DNA from 2 places in the Shewanella sp. SP2S2-4 genome. Region 1 is predicted to be linked to the other one. Evidence: predicted binding sites of a transcription regulator. Region 1 holds the regulator's gene; the other holds the start of a gene.
What was found. Region 1 encodes LexA, which represses DNA repair genes until DNA is damaged. Its sites were predicted from a motif close to TACTGTATNNNNATACAGTA; they were not measured.

Region 1 (11,264 bases):
TGCTATTGCTGGTGGCATTAGGGACTGGATTAATCAGCCCCAATCCTACGCCTTACTAAAGCCTTAGAGTACGTAGACGAAAATAAACAAACACAGCCAGACCACGTCCACAAAGTGCCAATACCAACTCCCCGCTTGGAAGGCGAAATGCTTATCTGCGCTAAAGTGCCCCTTCAACACTCTGAAAAACAACACTAATAAGAATACCGTTCCTAGGGTCACGTGCATGCCGTGAAAACCCGTTAGCAGGAAGAAGGTATTGCCATAAATCCCAGAGGTTAAGGTGAGTCCCATTTCCTGATAGGCGTGGATATACTCTTCGGCCTGTAAGGCAAGGAAACCCATCCCTAAGAGTATGGTGATCCCGAGCCAGAGGGTAATGGCGGAACGTTTGCCTTTTTCTAAGCTGACATGGGCAAAATGTAAGGTGACAGAAGAGGTTAGCAGCACAATAGTGTTGATTAATGGCAGACCAGTCCATGGCATAGCCTCGGTTTTTGTCCCATCAGGCGTGGTGATCAATGGCCAAACGGCTTCGAACTGTGGCCAGAGCACTGCGTGGGTCATGGCATTATTCGAGGCGCCGCCGAGCCAAGGCACTGCGACCATGCGGGCGTAGAATAATGCACCGAAAAATGCCGCGAAAAACATCACTTCGGAGAAAATAAACCAGCTCATGCCTTGGCGAAAGGATCTATCCATTTGGTGGGAATAGAGTCCTGTCATGGATTCGTTGATCACGGTTCTAAACCAACCCACTAGCATAAAGAGGATTACGGCGATGCCTGCGAGCAGTATATAGCCGCCACCTGAGGCACCCGATTTGAGTTGTTGTACAAAGCTTCCTGCACCAAAGGCGATTAAAAACAGCCCTATAGCACCAATGATGGGCCAAGCGCTTTGGGCGGGGACATAGTAAGGTTCATGTTTTGTAGTCATTTTGCAGCTCCTTGCTCTAGGGCAGACGCTAACTGCTTGTCGGTAATGTCGTAGAGGGTGTAAGAGAGGGTCAGTGTGTGGATGGACTCAGGTAACTGAGGATCCACAAAGAAAATGAGTGGCAACTCTGCGCTGGTCGAAGCCGCTAAGTGCTGTTGATTAAAGCAAAAACATTCAGTTTTATTAAAATAGGCAGCGCCTTGGCCGGGTGATATTGAAGGTATCGCCTGACCAACCGTGGCTCTGTCTGACACATTGCGTGCCAAAAATGCTGTGTGTATCAGCTCGCCGGGGTGGACTTCGAGCCGCTTGGTTTGCGGCTCAAATTTCCACGGCATACCTGTTTGTACTTGGGAGATAAATTCCACGGTGACAATACGGCTAGTATCGACGGTTATCGCTTGATAACTACTGGCAGTATTGGAGGTTTTACCGTTAATCCCTAGCTTCTCACACAGCACATCGTATAGCGGCACCAGCGCAAACCCAAAGCCAAACATACCGATACAACCCATGACTAATAGGCTGATGAGTTTACGATTTGACTTAGGTTTTTCTGGCTGGCTATGTTTGGTCATTTCATTTCACCTCGGGTGGTGTCGTGAAGGAGTGGTAGGGTGCTGGGCTTGGCAATGTCCACTCTAAACCCTCACTGCCTTCCCAAGGTTTAGCGGGGGCTTTTTCGCCGCCACGGATGCACTTGATCACTAGTACTAAGAAAATCAATTGCGATAAACCGAAGGCAAACCCACCAATAGAGACGATTTGATTAATATCGGCAAATTGAATCGAGTAGTCGGGAATACGCCTTGGCATACCCGCCAGCCCAAGGAAATGCATTGGGAAAAACAGTACGTTGACCGAAATCACCGAACACCAGAAGTGCCATTGCCCCAGTCGCTCGTTGTACATATGCCCCGTCCACTTAGGTAGCCAGTAATAGGCCGCCGCCATGATGGAGAAAATCGCCCCAGTTACGAGCACATAATGGAAATGCGCCACCACAAAATAGGTGTCGTGGTATTGGAAGTCGGCGGGCGTAATGGCGAGCATTAACCCCGAAAAACCGCCAATGGTGAAGAGTATGATAAAGGCCACGGCGAACAACATAGGGGTTTCGAAGCTGAGCGAGCCGCGCCACATAGTCGCCACCCAGTTAAATACTTTCACCCCCGTTGGCACCGCAATCAACATAGTGCAATACATGAAAAACAGCTCGGCAAACACTGGCATACCTGTAGTGAACATATGATGTGCCCACACGAGGAACGACAGAATTGCAATACTCGCAGTTGCATAAACCATTGATGCATAGCCAAATAAGGGTTTGCGACTGAAGGCGGGCACTATGGCTGAGATGATACCAAAGGACGGCAAGATCATGATGTAAACTTCGGGGTGGCCGAAGAACCAGAAGATATGCTGGAACATCACAGGATCGCCACCCCCCGCGGCGTCGAAGAAGCTAGTGCCGAAAAACTTATCGGTCAGCACCATAGTTACAGCGCCCGCAAGTACGGGCATCACAGCGATCAGCAGGAATGCAGTGATAAGCCAAGTCCACACAAACAGCGGCAACTTCATCCATGTCATGCCGGGCGCACGTAAATTCACTATGGTTACAATCACGTTGATTGCGCCCATGATCGAACTTATCCCCATGATATGAATAGAGAACACGAAGAGTGCCGTGCTGTCAGGACTATAAGTGGTAGACAGTGGCGCGTAGAAGGTCCAACCAAAGTTAGGTCCGCCGCCTTCCATAAACAGCGAACTGAGTAGGATGGTAAAGGCGAAGGGTAAGATCCAAAAACTCCAGTTATTCATCCGTGGCAGCGCCATATCGGGCGCACCAATCATCATAGGGATCAGCCAGTTTGCTAGCCCAGTAAAGGCGGGCATTACCGCGCCGAATACCATGATCAGCCCATGGACTGTGGTCATTTGGTTAAAGAAGTTGGGCTCGACCAATTGTAATCCGGGCTGAAACAGTTCAGCGCGGATCACCATGGCCATAGCGCCACCGGTTAAAAACATAATGAAGCTGAACCATAAATACAAAGTACCAATGTCTTTATGGTTGGTGGTTAGCACCCAGCGCATGATGCCCTTTGGCGCACCATGATGATGGTCATCATGGGCTGCGGTTTGATCTTGAGTCGTTGTGCTCATCATAATCCCCTACTGTCCATGGCTTGCGATATCAGCAGGTTGCACTGTATCGCCGGTATTGTTGCCCCAAGCATTGCGCTCATAGGTAATGACTGCTGCGAGTTGCTGTGGGCTGAGTTGTTTGCCAAATGCTTGCATAGCCGTGCCTGTTTTGCCGTGCATCACAATATCGAGATGATTGGCGACGGGCCCAGTGGCGATAGCACTGCCAGCGAGGGCGGGGAAGGCGGGTGGTATGCCAGTTCCCGTCAACTGATGGCAGGCCGCACAAGTGGTGGTGTAGACAGTTTCACCTTCGGCCATCAGTGCCTCATGGGTGAGAGTGGGGAGGCTCGCCGGATCGACTATGGTTGCGGAGTCGACAACGGCTGCGGGCTCAGTTGTAGGTGCGGGTGTTGGGGTCGTGTTGACTGGTGCGGTAGCAGGTGCCTGTGTGCCAGTACTGCCGTTCATATGCTCATTAACATCTTTGGCCTGCACAGCATCGCCAGTATTATTACCCCACGCATTACGCTCATAGGTAATCACAGCGGCCATTTCTTGTGCCGTCAATTGCTTACCAAAGGCTTGCATGGCGGTACCCGCTTTACCGTTAATCACGATTTCAAGGTGGCCGCTGAGCGGTCCCGTTGCTATCGGACTGCCTTTGAGGTGTGGGAATACGCCTTGTAACCCCTCGCCATTAGGCTGGTGGCAGGCTGCGCAGTGACCGAGGTACACTTGCTCACCTTGGGTCATAAGCTCTTCTTTACTGAGGGTCTGTGCTAATGCGGCTTGAGCTGCGGTGGCCGCAGCACCTGCGGCTTGTTTTTGCTCCGCTACCCAAGCTTCAAACTCGGCTTCGGGTAGGGCTTGCACTACAATGGGCATAAAACCATGGTCTTTACCGCAAAGCTCGGCGCATTGACCACGGTAAATGCCGGGTTTGTCTATGCGAGTCCAGGCCTCATTGATAAACCCAGGATTAGCATCTTTCTTCACGGCAAAAGCAGGTACCCACCATGAATGAATGACGTCTTCTGAGGTCATTAAAAAGCGGATTTTGCGATTTATCGGTAGCACGAGCGGCTTATCGACCTCCAAAAGGTAATTTTCCCCTTTGGTTTCGGTACCGTCGATTTGTGCTCTAGGGGTTGCGAGTATGCTGTAAAAATCAATGTCCTGATCGAAATAGCTGTAGTGCCATTTCCATTGGGAACCTGTGACTTTAACTGTGAGATCGGCATTGCTGGGATCTTCCATCGCAATTAAGGTTTTTGTCGCTGGAATCGCCATTAAGATCAAAATGATAAATGGCAGAATCGTCCAAGCGATTTCAACTTTAGTGCTTTCGTGAAAGTGCGACGCGACAGCGCCTTTGGATTTTCTGTGATTGATCATGGCGTAAATCATCACGCCAAAGACCACAAGGCCAATGGCGCAGCAGATATACAAGATGGTCATGTGCAAGTGATAAACCTTGCCACTGATCTCGGTTACGCCAGGGGTCATGTTGAACCGCATGTCCGCGGCGGCCAACGGTGGTGCGAATAACACCACGAGTAAACAATACAACAATTGCTTCACAAGACTTCTCCTCTGCCAATTGCGAATAGCAACTACAAAGAAGAGCAACACAGTAAGTCTCAACTCTATGCAAACTCTTCAGTTCCCAAAAAAGCGTTTTTGACTTCAACGTGCGTTGGCGGCTGTTACTTTTAATTAAGTATTGTTACTGCTGGTATTAGCCACGCTGGCACATACGACTGAAATAAATCTGTTCTCTATTTTTAGTGGCATTTTGAACTCGATTACGGCTCGATTTATTTGCCACGGGCGGCGATATATCATCGCCGACTAAATCAACCATACTTGCTGTTTAAATATTGATCAAGATCACTTATTTATCTAATTGTCTGAAAAATTGCCAAAAAAAAGCCTCACATTCATAGGCGAGGCGGCTTTCAAGGTAAAAAAATAAATGAATATTTAATGTACAGCGCTAAAAAAAGATTGTTGGCCGAAGAGATTGCCTTGCTCAATGCGTACGTCGCCATGTAAGTGACTGTTTACGTCTTCAAGCACTATGCCCATGGCGCGAGCACTTTTAGCCACGATTTGCAGGCGACGATTATCGCGTGCATCCAGTGATTGGGTCCAAGTAATAACTGCACTGGACGTACCACTTGTTAAGGCTTTTTCCATCGCCCACAGGGTTTCGACTTCATCTTTAGCGTGCACCAGCAAGACTCTGTCCATACGCACGCCTGCATTGGCGAGCATTTGTTTGTAGCCAATACTCGGCGGGTTGATGAGCACTAACCAACGGCCCTGTTGGCTTAACTGGGCGAGTTGCGCGCTTAGATGGATTAATTCTTGGCGACCTTGAGTCTTCGTTGGCATGCAGGCGATAGGTGCATGGTGCCAGTCATAGTCGGCATCACGGACTTCATCGAGCCACAAGCCTGGGTGGCGGGGTGCATTGCCAAGTAGTTTGTTCATAGCCAATCTCCATTACGGATCACACCGACGGCGAGTCCTTCAATTGTTAAACTTTGATAGCCTAAATCCACTTTAATCGGGGAATAGTCTTCATTTTCGGCGTGTAGATAGACTACATTACCTTTTTTTTCGAAACGTTTAACAGTGACATCGTCGTCGACTCTCGCGACAACCACTTGACCATTTCTAGCTTGTTGTACTTTATGAACTGCCAGCAAATCTCCTTCGAGAATGCCGATATTCTTCATGCTGTCGCCTTTAACCCGCAGTAAGAAATCGGCGGCGGGATGGAACATGCTCGGGTCGACTTGGTAGTACTGTTCGACATGTTCTTGGGCAAGAATAGGTTCGCCAGCAGCCACTTGACCGATAAGTGGTAAACCTGTTTCAGTTAAATCTTCGACTTCCGCAGGTAGGCGAATGCCCCGCGAAGTGCCCGGCATGATCTCAATGCAGCCCTTTTTCGCCAACGCTTTAAGATGCTCTTCAGCCGCATTGGCGCTCTTAAAACCTAAACGGGTCGCGATTTCTGCCCGTGTGGGTGGCATGCCAGTATCGGCAATATTTCGTTTAATTAGCTCTAAAATTTCAGCTTGGCGTGGCGTCAAAGGTCTCATGGTGTTTCCTGTTTTTCTATACAGTTACTGTTAGTATATACAGTATTATTTGCAGCGCAAGTATTAACCACTTTTTAGCTATGTTGGAGAGAATTAGCGAATATTACCCATAGTCTGGTATTCTACCGGGCTAGTAAACGTACTTAATTGCATAAGAATAATGCCTAAACACGACTCTCTTTGGTTGAAATCATTACGCTGGATCCAAAAACACTTAGTGCACACTATTGTTGTGCCTCAGGATCCCTTTGCCGATCTGAATCTGGATGCCTCCAGACCCCTTGCTTATGTGATGAAAACGGAATCGCTGAGTGACATCGCTGCCCTGAGTGAAATAACGGCTAAGTTAGGACTACCGAGCCCCTATGAGCCTTTAGTGGCAAATGGTGTGATTGCGCCTCGGGTTGTCTGCCTTCAAGGGCGTAAGCCGCTGTTTGGTGAGCGTGCCGGTAACGAGCCTTTCCTCGAATGCTTTATGCGTTTGTTGGCCGTGCATAAGGAACGCCCTGAATTAGACATTCAACTAGTGCCCGTGAGCCTGTATTGGGGCCGCACGCCAGGGAAAGAAGACGACACTATGAAGGCGGCTGTGTTTGAGCGGGAAAACCCGACTTGGCTGCGCAAATGCTTGATGATTTTATTCTTAGGTCGACATAACTTCGTACAGTTTTCAAATGCGGTATCTCTGCGATACATGGCCGACGAACACGGCACTGACATGGGGATTGCCCATAAATTAGCGCGGGTCGCGCGGGTGCATTTCCGCCGTCAACGTAAGGTGATGACAGGGCCTGTGCTGCCAAATCGCCAAGCACTGTTTCATTCGCTGCTCAAATCCGAGTCCTTGCGTAAAGCGATTCAAGAAGAAGCGGCCAACAAAAAGATTTCTGAGACCCAAGCGCGCGAGACGGCTATTGAGTATCTCGATGAAATTGCTGCCGATTACTCAGATAGCTTAGTGCGTATTGCCGAGCGTTTCTTAACTTGGTTGTGGAACAAGCTTTACAGCGGGATCAACATTAAAGGCGCCGAGCAAGTTCGCCAGCTGCACCATGATGGTCACGAGATCGTTTATGTACCTTGCCATCGCAGCCACATGGATTACCTGCTGTTATCGTATATTTTGTATTATCAAGGCATGGTTCCGCCGCACATTGCTGCTGGTATTAACCTCAACTTCTGGCCCGCGGGACCTATGTTTCGTCGCGGTGGTGCCTTCTTTATCCGCCGTAGTTTTAATGGCAACAAGCTGTATACCGCAGTATTCCGTGAGTATTTAGACCAACTGTTTGCTAAAGGTTATTCGGTGGAATACTTCTCCGAAGGCGGCCGCTCACGTACCGGTCGTCTATTGGCGCCAAAAACCGGCATGATTGCTATGACGATGAACAGCGTGCTGCGCGGTATCGAGCGTCCGGTAACATTGGTGCCTGTGTATTTAGGCTATGACCATGTGATGGAAGTGGCGACGTACCATAAAGAGTTAAGTGGTAAGAAAAAGAAAAAAGAATCTGTGTGGCAGGTGTTTGGTGCGATTCGCAAACTTGGTAATTTCGGCCAAGGGTATGTGAACTTTGGCGAGCCGATTACTCTGCAAAACTTCTTAAATGAGCGCGCGCCAAACTGGCGTACTGAGTTGGCCGATGATCCTGAGCAAAAACCAAGCTGGTTAACGCCAGCGGTAAACGTGCTGGCGAATCGAGTGATGACAAATATTAACGATGCTGCAGCGGCGAGTTCGGTGACCTTGACGAGTTTAGTGTTGCTGGCCACAGATCAAAATGCCTTAGAGCGCAGTCTGCTGGAGCGTCAGCTTGATCTGTATCTGACCCTACTCAAAAAAGTGCCTTACACTACTTATACTTCGGTTGCCGAAGGTGATGGTAAGCATTTAGTGCAGCAAGGTTTAGAGCTGAATAAGTTTGTTGTTTGTGCCGATCCTTTAGGTGAAATCGTGTCTATCGAAGCGAGTCAGGCAGTGTCTATGACTTACTATCGTAACAATATCATTCACTTATTTATTGTGCCGTCATTAATTGCGAGCTGCTTAACGCATAATGAGCAGATCCCGCGTCAGCAAGTGGTGTCAATCGTTGCCGATTTTTATCCACTGCTGAAAGCCGAACTCTTTATGGGCATTAAAGATGTACCTGCCTATGTCAATCAAGTGCTGGATTTCTTCATTGAACAAGGGTTAGTAGTCGAGACTGATACCTTAACTGTCGTGCCTGAACACACTAGCCAACTATTATTGTTAGCCAGTTCAGTGAGCGAGACTCTGCAACGCTATGCCATTATTTTCAATCTGTTAGCGAACAGACCTAAGATGGAGCGCTCAGAACTTGAGTCTGAGAGTCATCTACTCGCCCAGCGTTTAGGCGCTTTGCATGGCATTACCGCGCCTGAGTTCTACGATAAGAAACTTTACGGCACCTTGAGCGTTAAGCTCAAAGAATTGGGCTATCTAGCGGATAACCAAGATAAGTCCAATATCAATCGCATACGAGATCAAGCCAATAGCTTATTACGTCCGTCAGTGAAACAAACGATAGTGGCGAGTGTCACCGCGGAGCATACAGTTTAATGGCAAATCATATGAATGCGGCTAAGCATAAGCCCGCAGGTAAGTCCTTGCTCGGCGGCGCCATGATTATTGCCGGCACGACCGTAGGTGCAGGGATGTTTTCTCTGCCCGTGGTCGGTGCCGGTATGTGGTTTGGCTATTCGATTTTAATGTTATTGGGCATTTGGTTTTGCATGTTGATGTCGGGCTTATTGCTGCTCGAAACCAATTTGCATTTCGAACCGGGTGCTAGCTTCGATACTTTAAGCAAGCAAACCTTAGGGCAGTTTTGGCGGATAGTGAACGGCGTTTCTATCGCGTTCGTGCTGTATATTTTGACTTATGCCTATATCAGCGGTGGTGGCTCGATTGTGAATCACAGCTTGCAGGGCATGGGAATTGAGTTACCGCAAAGTGTTGCTGGGCTGGTGTTTGCCATAGTGTTGGCTAGTATCGTATTGATCAGCACTAAGGCCGTGGATCGCATTACCACGATTATGCTCGGCGGTATGATCATTACCTTCTTCCTTGCAATCGGCAATTTACTGATCGAAATCGATGTGACTAAGTTGCTCGAACCCGATGGTAATAATAGCTTTTCACCTTATCTGTGGGCGGCGCTACCCTTTGGTCTTGCCAGCTTTGGCTACCATGGTAACGTTCCCAGCTTAGTGAAGTATTACGGCAAAGATTCCACCACCATTATCAAGGCGATTTTCGTCGGCACCTTTATCGCGCTGGTGATTTATGCCTGTTGGTTAGTGGCGACTATGGGCAATATTCCCCGCAGCCAGTTTATCGATATTATTGCCCAAGGCGGCAATATGGGGGTCTTGGTGGGCGCTTTGTCTGAGGTGATGGCGAGTAGCTGGTTGAACAGTATGTTAACGCTGTTTGCTAACTTGGCCGTGGCTTCATCTTTCTTAGGGGTGACCTTAGGTTTGTTTGATTATCTCGCCGACTTGTTTGGTTTTGACGATTCGCGCTCGGGCCGGATGAAAACTGCGTTAGTGACCTTTGTGCCGCCGACGATTTTAGGATTACTGTTCCCCGACGGTTTCTTAGTGGCGATTGGCTTTGCGGCATTAGCGGCGACAGTGTGGGCGGTTATCGTCCCGGCGCTGATGGCCTATAAATCGCGGCAGTTATTCCCCGAGAGCACAGGTTTTAGAGTGATAGGCGGTACACCGCTGATTATTCTTGTGGTGTTATTTGGCATAGTCACGGGTGCTTGTCATCTGCTCGCGATGGCAAATTTACTGCCGCAATATTCCTAATTTGTTTCGATGATTTAAGCCCTCTGCGTGAGGGCTTTTTTGTATTTGGCGATTGAGTTGTAATCCAGCAGATCTTTTTTATCTCGACACTGGACAGAAGTACGAACTCAGGCTTAACTCGAATGATTGTAAAGACAAAGGAGCAAATGATGAAAATTACTCAGTACGCACAAGGACATGCATGTTGGGTTGAACTCGCAAGCCACGATTGGCAAGCTGCTAAGACATTCTACCAAGCGTTATTTGGTTGGGATTCAGTAGACATGCCAATCCCAGAAGGTCATTTTTCGCTATTCAATTTAGCGGGGGATGATTTAGGTGCCATGTACCAAATTTCCGAGTCAGAGTCGCAGATCCCTAGCCATTGGCGAGTCTACTTTGCCGTTGATGATATGGATGCCAGCATTGCAGCGATTCAAGCGGCGGGCGGCCAAGTACATATGGGGCCGCATGTTGTAGGTGATGCGGGCGTGATGGCGCAGGTGAGCGATCCACAAGGCGCACGTTTTGCGCTGTGGCAAGCGAAGAATCATATCGGTGCTAGCTGTCAGGGTGAACTCAATACTCTTTGCTGGGTTGAGCTGGCTTGCAGAGAGCCGCGCGCTGAAGAAGCCTTTTACTGCAAAATATTCCCTTGGACTAACTCGCCCAGCGACATGCCGGACATCGAATACTCTGAGTGGCAAGTTGATGGTCAATCCATCGGCGGCATGATGACCATAATGCCCGAATGGGGCGATATATCTCCCCATTGGCTGCTTTATTTTGCAGTAGCCGATTGCGATGCATTTGCAGAAAAAGCCCAAGCGTTAGGCGCGCAAGTGTGCATTCCGCCCAGTGATATCCCCGATGTGGGTCGATTCTCTGTGATAGCCGACGCCCAAGGTGCCACCTTTGCGGTAATCAAGCTTAATCAGGTGTGACAGCTATATTTAGGACGAGTCACATTTAAGATTAAAAACGGCGACACTTAGTCGCCATTTTTATTCGTCTAACCATTTGTTTAATTAGCATTATCAATCATGATTGTCTCAGGGCAGGAGCCTCTGCCTGCCTTGTTAGCTTTGGCGAGTAGGCTAGGCAAGGAGTCTGAGGCTTTAATGACCTCGGGCAAATTAATGCGGATTTCACTCAGTAATCCCTTGCCACATTCTAGACTCATTTTAGTGTGAACGCCTTGACCGAAGCTGATATCAAAACTTTGGTTTAACTCAC
Region 2 (11,264 bases), on a different contig from region 1:
TTCTGGGGACTCTTATTAGACGGCGAACTTAGCCTTATTGACGGTGTGGTTTTACTTTCACTACTGGTTGGATATTTAACCTTTAGCTATATCAGCTCGAAAAACAGCAAGAATGAAGAAGAGATTGAAGCGGGCCCGAATAACCCACTGCTTTCTGGCCTGTTCATCCTAGTCGGCATTAGCATGTTAGTTGGCGGCGGTATTCTGTTTGTAAACGGCGCGGTAGATTTAGCGAAAACCTTCGGCGTGAGTGAAGTCATTATCGGCTTAACGATCGTAGCGATTGGTACCAGTATGCCAGAGTTAGTGACCTCAGTAATTGCGGCACTAAAAGGTCAAAGCGATATCGCTATCGGCAACGTTGTGGGTTCTAACTTGTTCAATATTTTGGGCATTTTAGGTGTTACTGCCATAGTGCATCCAGTGTCGTCACTCGGTTTCCAACCCTTCGACTTTATGGTGATGTTAGCCTTAGCCATAGTGATACTGCCTTTTGCATGGACGGGATTACGCATCGGCCGCCGCGAAGGTTCTGTGCTGCTACTGACCTATTTAGGTTATATGGGTTACCTGATTAACCAAGCGAGCGCTCAAGCTTTGGTATAATACTCAGCGGTAATATCCACTTAGAACACCGGAGCCTCTCCGGTGTTTTGCTATCTGAGTTTCGAACTTTTTAAAAAAGACAAGTTTAACACCCTTCAACTAATGACATTTGTCATGCGAAAGCCATGACCTTTGTGTCTGCATTTCTCCAGTCGAATTTCTGATAATGAGTCCGTACCCAAACACGGGGAAACTTACTCAATAAGGAAATACCATGAAAACATTATTAACAGTCTCAAGCTTAGCGCTTATCAGCAGCCACGCGTTTGCAGCATCGCCCTCTAACGCCAACATCACCAGCATAGATGCGGCCTCAAACTCGATGAACCTAGCGCAGCTGCAACAACTGAGTGCCAGCACCCAAGATTACGACAAAGCCTATGCGAACTATCGCTTAGCCATTAGCGCCAATGTCATGGGACAAAAAGCCCTCGCCAGCAGTGCACTGACTAATGCGCAAACCGCATTAGAAGCCTTAGAAACCAGCCAAGCTGACGCGGAATCCCTCGCGCTGTTATCGTCGGTTTATGGCATGCAAATCGCCTTAGACAATAGCAAAGGCGGAACTCTCGGGATGAAATCTGCCAAAGCCATTGCCAACGCCGAACAGTTAGAACCCCAAAATCCACGGGTCGCATTGGTTAAAGCCATCGCCGCCTACAACACACCTGCTATGTTTGGCGGCAGCATGCAAAATGCTAAGACGCTCGCCACCACGGCAATAGAAAGATTCGCCCAACCTTGCGACGACATTTGTTGGGGGGAAGCCGAAGCTTACACGTGGCGCGGGCTCGCTAAACAGGAATTAGGCGATAACCAAGGCGCGAGTGAAGATTGGCAACAGGCTATAAAAGTGCAAGCAGATTACGGTTGGGCAAAATTTTTGCTTCAACAAAATCAGCTATTAAGTGCAAACTAGACCAAGTTGTTAACAGGGACTGATGGCGCTGACCCCAGCGCCAATCCCTAAACAGAATAAATCAACACAGTTTCATAGAGGCATTATGACAAGCACGCATCTTCAGCTCGAACGAAAACTCGCTTGGGTGTATTTGATAAACTTAGTGTTTTATCTTATTCCGCTTGCCATCAATGCGTATCCAGCATGGAAAATCGCCCTTAGCTTTGCCGTGCTGATTCCTTTTATTGCCAGTTATTTTTGGGCCTATAAGTGCAATCAGAATAGCGCCTATCGCCCCATTCTGATGATGGTGGCCATCGCCACAGCAATCACCCCAATCAACCCAGGATCTATCTCGCTATTCACCTTTGCCGCTTTTTTCATTGGTTTTTTTTATCCTCTCAGAACCTGTCTGTTGGCTATTGCCACCTTAATCGGCCTGTTGTTTGCCCTCAATGAGATTTACGACTTTAACAGTTACTACTTTCCGCTTTACGGCTCAGGATTAGTGCTCGGTGTAGGCATGTTTGGCGTAGCCGAACGCAGGCGTCATCAACATAAATTAAAAGAACAGCAAAGCACTCAAGAAATTAGTACCTTAGCGGCTATGGTTGAGCGAGAACGCATTGCCCGCGATCTACACGACATCATGGGCCACAGCTTGTCTTCGATTGCGCTTAAGGCGGAACTGGCCGAAAAACTGCTGGCAAAACAGCAATACCAACTGGCCACAATCCAGCTTAATGAACTCGGCCAAATTGCCCGCGAGAGCCTCAGCCAAATTCGCCACACCGTATCTGACTACAAACATAAGGGGCTCGCGGATAGCGTGACACAACTGTGTAAACTATTGAGGGAAAAAGGGATCAGTGTCGAGCTGACAGGCAATATCCCTAAACTGCCCGCCAGAATGGAGAGCCAGCTGGGATTAATTGTCACTGAACTGGTGAATAATATTTTACGCCATAGCGGCGCAAGTCAATGTATTATCAACTTTATTCAGCAAGCAGATAGGCTAGTCGTTGAGGTCAAAGATAACGGTCCAAGTAAATCTATCGCCGAAGGCAATGGCCTCACGGGGATACGCGAACGTCTCGACAGCTTAGGCGGCAGCTTGAGCTATAATCTCGAACAAGGATATGCATTTACCGTCAGTTTACCTTTGCAGGGAGCAACAGATTAATGAAGATTTTATTGGCGGAAGACCAAGCCATGGTGCGAGGCGCGCTCGCCGCACTCCTCACGCTTGCGGGAGGCTTTAATATCACCCAAGCGAGTGACGGCGATGAAGCCCTAAGTCTACTCAAACAGCAAAGCTTTGATCTCTTGCTAACCGACATCGAAATGCCCGGCCGCACAGGCCTAGAACTGGCAGCTTGGTTAAAGGATCAACATAGTCAAACTAAGGTCGTGGTCATCACCACTTTCGGCCGCGCGGGCTATATCAAACGCGCGATCGAAGCCGGTGTCGGCGGTTTTCTGCTTAAAGATGCGCCCTCAGAAACCTTAGTCAACGCGATTCAACAAGTGATGGCGGGTAAACGGGTTATCGATCCTGAACTTGCCATAATGGCAATTGGTGACGTTGACCCACTCAACGATAAAGAGCGCCGCGCCCTACGCCTCGCCAGTGAAGGCAAATCCACCGCCGACATCGCCGAAACCCTTTTTATCGCCGAAGGCACAGTGCGTAACTACCTCTCCGAAGCCATAGCCAAACTCAATGCCAGCAACCGAATCGATGCAGCACGCATCGCCAAACAAAAGGGCTGGCTGTAATCACGCTCACGGTTAACTACTCTTTCGTTCATATCGACAATTTCTGCGGCCTTAGCCGAAACCTAAGGGCCGCAAACTGACGTTAATTATGCAGGCAAATAAGTCCCTCATTCTGCTTGAGATTGCCTTACGCTTATTCTCTGTTAATATATGTATAAATTCACAGTGATTGAGTGCTAACGACTTGCAGCAATTGGATCTTGTTCCGATCACCGACCTCAAAGGCGTCGCCAAAAAGGTCGCGGAGAAACTCGCAAAGCTCGGCATCACAACAGTACAAGATCTGCTGTTTCACTTACCCCTGCGCTACGAAGACAGAACCCAAATCTATCCGATTGCCGCCCTTATGCCCGGCAGTTACGGCACCATAGAAGCTGAGATCCAATCGACGCAAATCATCCAAGGCCGCAAGCGTATGCTGGTCTGCAATGTGCGCGACGATACGGGTAGCTTGAGCCTGCGCTTCTTTAACTTTTCCGTCGCCCAGCGTAATGCCATGCAAAATGGTTTGATGATCCGCGCCTACGGTGAAGTGCGCCGTGGCGGCCATCAAGCTGAAATAGTGCATCCAGAGTATAAAGTCGTCTATCCCGGTGAAGATGTTCATCTGAGTGATACCCTAACGCCGATTTATCCCACAACTGAGGGCTTAAAACAGGCGAGTTGGCTCAAGCTGACCGAGCAAGCTTTGGTATTACTGGAAGATGGCGGCTTAACTGAGCTACTGCCACCGCAGTTGCAACCGAATAACATCAGCCTTAAACAAGCGCTGCAGACGCTGCATCGACCTCCTGCGGGGATCTCTCAGTTCGATTTAGAGTTAGGCCAACACCCAGCCCAGCAGCGACTCGTACAGGAAGAATTACTCGCCCACAATCTCAGCATGTTACGCCTAAGGCAGCGCAGTAATTTAGACGCTGCCGTCACCATGCAGGCCACGGGGCAGTTGCTCAATCCCTTCCTTGCCGCTTTGCCTTTTAAGCCCACAGGCGCCCAGCAAAGAGTGGTGGCCGATATAGGCAAAGATTTAGAACAACCGCACCCTATGATGCGCTTAGTGCAAGGGGATGTAGGTTCAGGTAAAACCTTAGTCGCGGCGATGGCGGCTCTTCAAGCGATTGAAAACGGCTATCAAGTTGCCATGATGGCGCCAACCGAGCTATTGGCCGAGCAACATGCAACTAACTTTGCCGCTTGGTTTGAGCCACTCGGCCTTAAGGTCGGTTGGCTGGCGGGTAAACTCAAAGGTAAGGTCAGAGCGCAATCCCTTGCGGATATTGAATCCGGCGCCGCCCAGATGGTGATTGGTACCCATGCTATCTTCCAGCAGCATGTGGTCTTTAGCAAACTCGCGTTAATTATCATAGATGAGCAGCACAGATTCGGCGTACACCAACGTTTAGGTCTGCGTGAAAAAGGCGTGAGCCAAGGTTTCCACCCGCATCAATTGATCATGACGGCAACGCCGATCCCGCGCACGCTAGCGATGACAGCCTATGCGGATCTCGACACATCCATTATCGATGAACTGCCGCCGGGACGGACACCCGTGACCACTGTGGCGATTGCCGATTCTCGCCGCAACGAAGTGCTCGAACGGGTACGTAACGCCGTCATCACAGATAAACGTCAGGCCTACTGGGTGTGCACTCTGATTGAAGAATCCGAAGTGCTCGAATGCCAAGCCGCCGAAGACACGGCCGAAGAACTGCGCCTTGCCCTGCCCGAGCTCAATATCGGCCTCGTGCATGGCAGGTTGAAGAGTGCCGAAAAACAGCAAATTATGGCCGATTTTAAGGCGGGCATAATTCATTTACTGGTGGCGACAACCGTGATTGAAGTCGGCGTCGATGTGCCTAATTCCAGCCTGATGATCATTGAAAACCCTGAACGTTTAGGTTTGGCACAACTACACCAACTGCGCGGACGAGTCGGTCGAGGCGCCATCGCAAGCCATTGTGTGTTACTCTACAAGGCGCCATTGAGCCATACTGCCACCCAAAGACTGAGTGTACTCAGACAAAGTAATGACGGTTTCATCATAGCGCAGAAAGATTTAGAAATTCGTGGCCCAGGTGAAGTGCTTGGCACTAAGCAAACGGGACTGGCCGAGCTGAAAATTGCCGATCTGGTGCGCGATCAAGCTTTGATCCCGCACATTCAAAAACTGGCAAATCATGTGATGGCGCAGGCCCCCGAAAAAGTCGATGCGATAATCTTACGTTGGCTCGGGCACAAGCAGCACTATGTGCAGGCTTAGGCAGTAAAGGGTAAAGGCCGAGGAGTGACATCTGCCTCGATACTCAAAATAAATTGTTTATGTTCAGCTAAGCGCTATAGACAAGCGCATGGAAACTTGCAAAATGAACCAGCGGCATCCCAATCGTCCGCTCTTGCACTTTTAATGTTAGCTGCATGTATTCACCACGTTACCTTGACACTCAAGCGAAGGATGTAAAATGCAAGTTAATCAAGATGATAGAATAACACCTCAAGAGACTTCTTCTAGCAGTAATCGCTTTGCGCTTTTTGCGATCGTGCTCGTCGTGCTGCTTTCTGTCGGAGGATATTATTACTACAGCGGTGACTCAGATTCACCTAAACTCATCCCTAACGCGCCAATTGTATTGCCTGAAACACCGCCCTCTGAGCCTATGACGCTCGAAAGTGCGCCAGAACCAGAGACCACAGAGACGACCCCCGTGGCCCCTGAAACGGACAATAACAGCCCAGAAACCCCTGCGGTAACTGAGCCAGAAGTGGTGGTTGAACCTGTACCCGCGCTGGCTGAAAGTGATGCATTTGTGCAACGAAAAGCCCTCGCCATTATCAATAACAATGTGCTGAGTTCTTCACTAGTACAGCAAGATCTCGCACGCCAATTTGTGGTGTTTGTCGACAATTTAGCTCAAGGTGAATTAACCCGCAAAGTGAGCCCACTCAAAGGGCCTGAAAAGCTATTCTCGGTTTCTGAAATCACCAACAAAGTGTATTTAAATCCAGAAGGTTTCCATCGATACGATGCCTATGTTGATTCGATTGCCAAAATGGACGAACAGACGTTAATGGCCACCTATAAGCAAATGACGCCTATGCTAGAGGAAGCCTTTAGCGAACTCGGCTACAGCAATGCCAAATTCAACGACAGAATGCTGCAAGCGATTAAAATACTGCTCGCGGCGCCTATCATTGAAGATCCGATTGAGCTGAGCTCTATTAGCGTTAACTATCAATTTGTTGACCCTAACTTAGAGGCACTACCCAGCGCGCAAAAACTGCTGATCCGTATGGGTCCAGAAAATACCCGCAAGCTAAAAGTGGCCCTACGCAAGCTTGAGAACCAACTGGCGCAGTAAAACCTTGCCGTGGTGAAGACAAAAGGCGCTCGGTGCGCCTTTTTCATTTTGACCGTAAATCGCTAGGATAAAAAAGCCTGTCGAATGAGAATGCTATTGCGATATTTGTTACACAAATTCGATCTAACTGCCGAAAATCGCAGCACTTGATCCCATTGCATTAACCCATACAATGCAAATGGCTTCATAAAAACGCGGGGCATAGTGTAGAATGACCCCGCTGTAGAGGTCATTCCAGCGTCATTCATCAAACGCGTTTACACCTCACTATGGTATGACAATCCATCAATGTTCTAACTTAGTTAGGGATAACTAAGACAGCTTAAATTTAGTGTCGAGGCAAAGTAGTGCAACTAACATTCAGCATTCTCTCTTGGGGCGCTTGGTCTCCCCAATATCAGCACCCGCAAAGTTGGCAAACTTGGTGCAAGAATTCGGCTGAATTAAATCTCGGTACGTCACAGTCTGATAGTACAGCTCCCGCACTCAAACACCTTCCTGCCATGCAGCGCCGCCGTTTTAGTCGCTTAACTAAGATGATGTTAGAGGTGAGTTTTCAGTGCGATATGCCGACGAACTGCCGCTCAATTTTTGCCTCGCGCCATGGTGAGTTGCAGCGCACCATAGGACTGCTCGAAGACATTATCGCCAAACAGCCCTTATCGCCATTAGGATTTAGTCAGTCGGTGCACAACACCGCCAGCGGCATTTTTGGCATAGTGGCGGCCAATACCGCGCCGTCGACCTCAGTTGCCGCAGGTACCGAAACCCTATCACAAGCTATGGTTGAAGCCTTCGCCCAGTTACACCAGTCGCCAGAGCCCTTGCTGTTAGTCTTCGGTGATGATCCTGTGCCACCTGTGTACGATGAGTTTACCCAAGAATTTGAATTGCCTTTGGCCCTCGGCTTACAGCTCGCGCCCTTCGATGCGCCCGCTTCAGTCAAGCTCACAGTGAGCCGCATCTGTGAGTCGACAGCATTAAACCCTTTGACCTATGGCGCTTTTATCCACGCCCTAGCGACAACGCAAAATATTTCAGGCTGCTTATCCCAATGTCATTGGAAGCTAGAGCATGTTTGATACAACCCACAGCCATGACGCTGCCAATAGCCATGAAGATTCAATGCACAATGCCGCTTATACCCCGCCGGAAACTCGCCGCTCAGGACTGAATTATCTACCACGTTGGCTCGGTGGCGTGAGTTGTTATATCGCCTTTGGCTTAGGCGGCTTATTAAGCTCCTTGACCATTCTGCCGCTACTGCGTTTTTGGCCAGGCACGCCTGAGGAACGGATTATTCGAGTCCAAAAGGCCGTGCATCTGATGTTCAAAGGCTTTGTCGCCATGCTCACTTGGGCGGGCGTGATCCACGTTAGCACCCACAGAGCACAACAATTACACGACGCAAAAGGCGTTATCGTTATCGCCAATCATCCCAGCTTAGTGGATGTCGTCGTGTTGATAAGCCTCATGCCCAATGCGGGCTGCATAGTGAAACAAGGTTTATGGCGTAATCCATTTTTGCGTGGTGTGGTGTCCTGCGCGGGTTATATTCCCAATCGCGGCGCCGAACTTATGCTAGAGGATTGCCGTGAAGTGCTCGCTAGGGGCACCAATTTAATTATCTTCCCCGAGGGCACACGCACGGTTGTCGGCGCGACCATTAACGACTTTGCCCGCGGCGCCGCCAATATTGCCTTAAGGACAGAAGCCGATATTTTACCTGTGGTGCTGCGTACCAATGTGCGTGGTTTGACAAAGGAGCAACCTTGGTATGAGATCCCAAGGCAAACCATGGGGATGGCCGTTGAAATCGGCACAACAGTTTCTTACCAGAAGTACCAAGCGGCTTTAGGTGAGCATGCAAAAATGGCCCGGCAGCTGACGCGGGATCTTGAACACTACTATAAACAACAACTCGAAAATAATTATGAACTTAAACAATGAAATAAAGCAGTTAATCATCGACTGCCTCGATCTTGAAGACGTCAGTATTGATGATATTGAAACCGATGCACCGCTCTTTGGCGAAGGTCTAGGCTTAGATTCTATCGACGCCCTCGAACTCGGCTTAGCCATCAAGAAAAAATTTGATGTTAAAATCGAAGCGAACTCGGATGCCACTAAGGCCCATTTCCACAGTGTTGCCAGCTTAGCTAGCTTTATCGAATCCCAGCGGCCATAGGAGAGGAATATGCAAAATCGTGAACAAATCCTCGCCATGCTGACCACTATTTTAGTGGACGAATTCGAAATTGAGGCTGAGGCAATTACGCCTGAAGCCAACCTGTATGAAGAGCTCGATCTCGACAGTATTGATGCCGTCGACTTAGTGATAAAGCTGCAACAAATGACAGGTAAAAAGATCCAACCCGATGAATTTAAATCCGTTCGCACAGTTAACGATGTGGTGAATGCCATCGAAGGTTTAGTTAAAGACTAATGCGCGCCTTGCTACAGGTGTTAACCGCCCTAACCTTGCTAGCCTATCCGGTTGCCGTATATTTAGGGCTGAATTATTTGCCTGCTGGCACCATAGCGCTCGTGCTGTGTGTATTGCTGATTATGCGGTTAATGCTACAAAAGCAAAAGGTTAAGACCTTAGTATTGCCCCTGTTGGTGGGGATTGCGCTTACGGCAGGCAGTTATCTTGCCAAGCGCAGCGACTGGCTTTTGTATTACCCAGTGGTAATAAATCTGACTATGCTGGCGCCGTTCAGTTATTCACTGCACACTGGCCCATGCATGATCGAGCGTTTAGCCCGCTTGAAAGAACCCGATTTACCGGACGAAGCCATTCCATATCTTAAAAAAGTCACCCTACTTTGGTGCGGCTTATTTATCTTCAATGGCACTATGGCGGCTTATACCGCAGGCTTTACTAGCTTAGCAACCTGGACCTTGTATAACGGTTTGATTGCATACGTACTCATGGGACTGCTCCTCGGTGGGGAGTGGTTATATCGCAGCTTTTGGTTGAAGAAAACATGACACAGCTACTCAAAAACTGGTTAACCCAAGGGCCCTTTGCCCAACAACTGATCAGCTTTAATCACCACGACATAGTCACAGGTGCATTATTTACCAATCAGGTAGCGTATTTTTACGAGCAACTGCTCGCCGCGCCCGAGAAAAAATGGCTGCTCGCCAGTGATACCAGCGATCTGTTTGCCGTCGGATTATGTGCCGCACTGTTAGCAGGCAAGGAAATTATCTTGCCTCCCAACACCCAAACCGGCACCTTGAGCGAGTTAACCCACCAGTTTGAAGGCATATTATCGGACAAGCCATTGTGTGAAAGTCAGGCCTTTATTCTACTGAGAAAAGAGCTGAGCCTACCGAGCAAACCTTGGCCCGCGAGCGCGGCTATCGGCGAGTTAGTGCTCTTTACCTCTGGCAGCAGCGGCGAACCTAAGGCGATCCGTAAAACACTTGAACAGTTAGATGTCGAAGTGTCTGTGCTCGAACATACTTTTGCCGAGCATTTGCCCCATTGCAGCGTTGTATCCACGGTTTCCCACCAGCATATTTACGGTCTGTTATTCAAGATTTTGTGGCCGCTCGCCGCCAGTCGACCGTTTTTAAGCGAACAAATTGAATACCCAGAAACCCTAAGTTATTACACTGCCTTGCTGCCAAACCTGTGTTTGATCAGTAGTCCAGCCCAGTTATCGCGTCTGCCTAAAGCACTAGAGCACGAGCGGCAACTGCGCTCACCGAGCTTAGTTTTTAGCTCTGGCGGTCCATTAAGTTTTGCCGCGGCCAAAGGCGTCAACCAGTGCTTTGGTCACCTGCCCATCGAAATTTTTGGTAGCACAGAAACCGGCGGCATCGCCTATCGCCGTCAGCATGAGGCCGATGAACCTTGGCAAGTGTTTGACCGCATCTCAATAGATCAAGATCCGACCGACGGCGCCCTGCTGCTAAAATCGCCCTATTTGGCCGACGATGAATGGCTGCGCTGCGAAGATAAAATCGAACCAACCGAAAATGGCCAGTTTAGACTCAAAGGCCGACTCGATCGCATCGTTAAGATTGAAGAGAAGCGTCTGTCGCTAGCGCAAATGGAAACCCTCATGTGCAGCCACGCCTACGTTGAGCAAGCTGCACTAGTCGTGCTGCCACAGTTTAAATCCCAACTTGGCGCAGTGGTGACCTTGTCAGAACTCGGTAAAAACGTGCTGCAAGAACAGGGCAAACTCAGTATTAACAATGCCCTAAAAGCACATTTACTGACCCAATTTGAGCGCGTCACACTGCCACGCCGCTGGCGTTATCCCAATATTTTACCGCTTAACACTCAGGGTAAGCGTGTCACAGCCCAGTTAGTCGAGTTATTTGATCATGATTAAATCGAGTTTACCGCCGATCCTGCATTCCGATATCGGCATTGATAACATTGAATTACGTCTGTTAGTGGCGGCCGACCTTGAGTATTTTAACGGCCATTTCCCCGAACAAGCCGTGTTGCCGGGCGTGACGCAATTAGATTGGGCGGTGCGTTTAGGCTGCCAGCATTTCGGTTATTCAGAGGCGGTCGCTAACTTAGAAGTGCTTAAGTTTCAGCAACTCATACTGCCGGGCCAAGAAGTCACCTTAAGCATTAGCAATAATGCCGC

Region 2: the regulator LexA is predicted to act here: its motif matches at 3,435-3,454, upstream of recG (ATP-dependent DNA helicase RecG).

The regions. Positions count from the first base shown of each region.
Region 1 covers NZ_JAUOER010000007.1:57,972-69,235, forward strand. Annotated here, with positions in the region: gene Q4Q54_RS07690 (DUF2909 family protein) at 1-59, shown strand, start outside; gene Q4Q54_RS07695 (cytochrome c oxidase subunit 3) at 64-939, opposite strand; gene Q4Q54_RS07700 (cytochrome c oxidase assembly protein) at 936-1,517, opposite strand; gene ctaD (cytochrome c oxidase subunit I) at 1,519-3,111, opposite strand; gene coxB (cytochrome c oxidase subunit II) at 3,121-4,677, opposite strand; gene Q4Q54_RS07715 (cell division inhibitor SulA) at 5,080-5,592, opposite strand; gene lexA (transcriptional repressor LexA) at 5,589-6,209, opposite strand; gene plsB (glycerol-3-phosphate 1-O-acyltransferase PlsB) at 6,370-8,793, shown strand; gene mtr (tryptophan permease) at 8,793-10,049, shown strand; gene Q4Q54_RS07735 (VOC family protein) at 10,199-10,972, shown strand; gene Q4Q54_RS07740 (ribonuclease T2) at 11,053-11,264, opposite strand, start outside.
Region 2 covers NZ_JAUOER010000009.1:71,256-82,519, forward strand. Annotated here, with positions in the region: gene Q4Q54_RS09265 (calcium/sodium antiporter) at 1-606, shown strand, start outside; gene Q4Q54_RS09270 (hypothetical protein) at 821-1,525, shown strand; gene Q4Q54_RS09275 (sensor histidine kinase) at 1,611-2,690, shown strand; gene Q4Q54_RS09280 (response regulator transcription factor) at 2,690-3,286, shown strand; gene recG (ATP-dependent DNA helicase RecG) at 3,471-5,546, shown strand; gene Q4Q54_RS09290 (DUF3014 domain-containing protein) at 5,746-6,642, shown strand; gene Q4Q54_RS09295 (beta-ketoacyl synthase chain length factor) at 6,990-7,724, shown strand; gene Q4Q54_RS09300 (lysophospholipid acyltransferase family protein) at 7,717-8,592, shown strand; gene Q4Q54_RS09305 (phosphopantetheine-binding protein) at 8,576-8,830, shown strand; gene Q4Q54_RS09310 (acyl carrier protein) at 8,840-9,088, shown strand; gene Q4Q54_RS09315 (hypothetical protein) at 9,088-9,636, shown strand; gene Q4Q54_RS09320 (AMP-binding protein) at 9,633-10,997, shown strand; gene Q4Q54_RS09325 (thioester dehydrase) at 10,990-11,264, shown strand, end outside.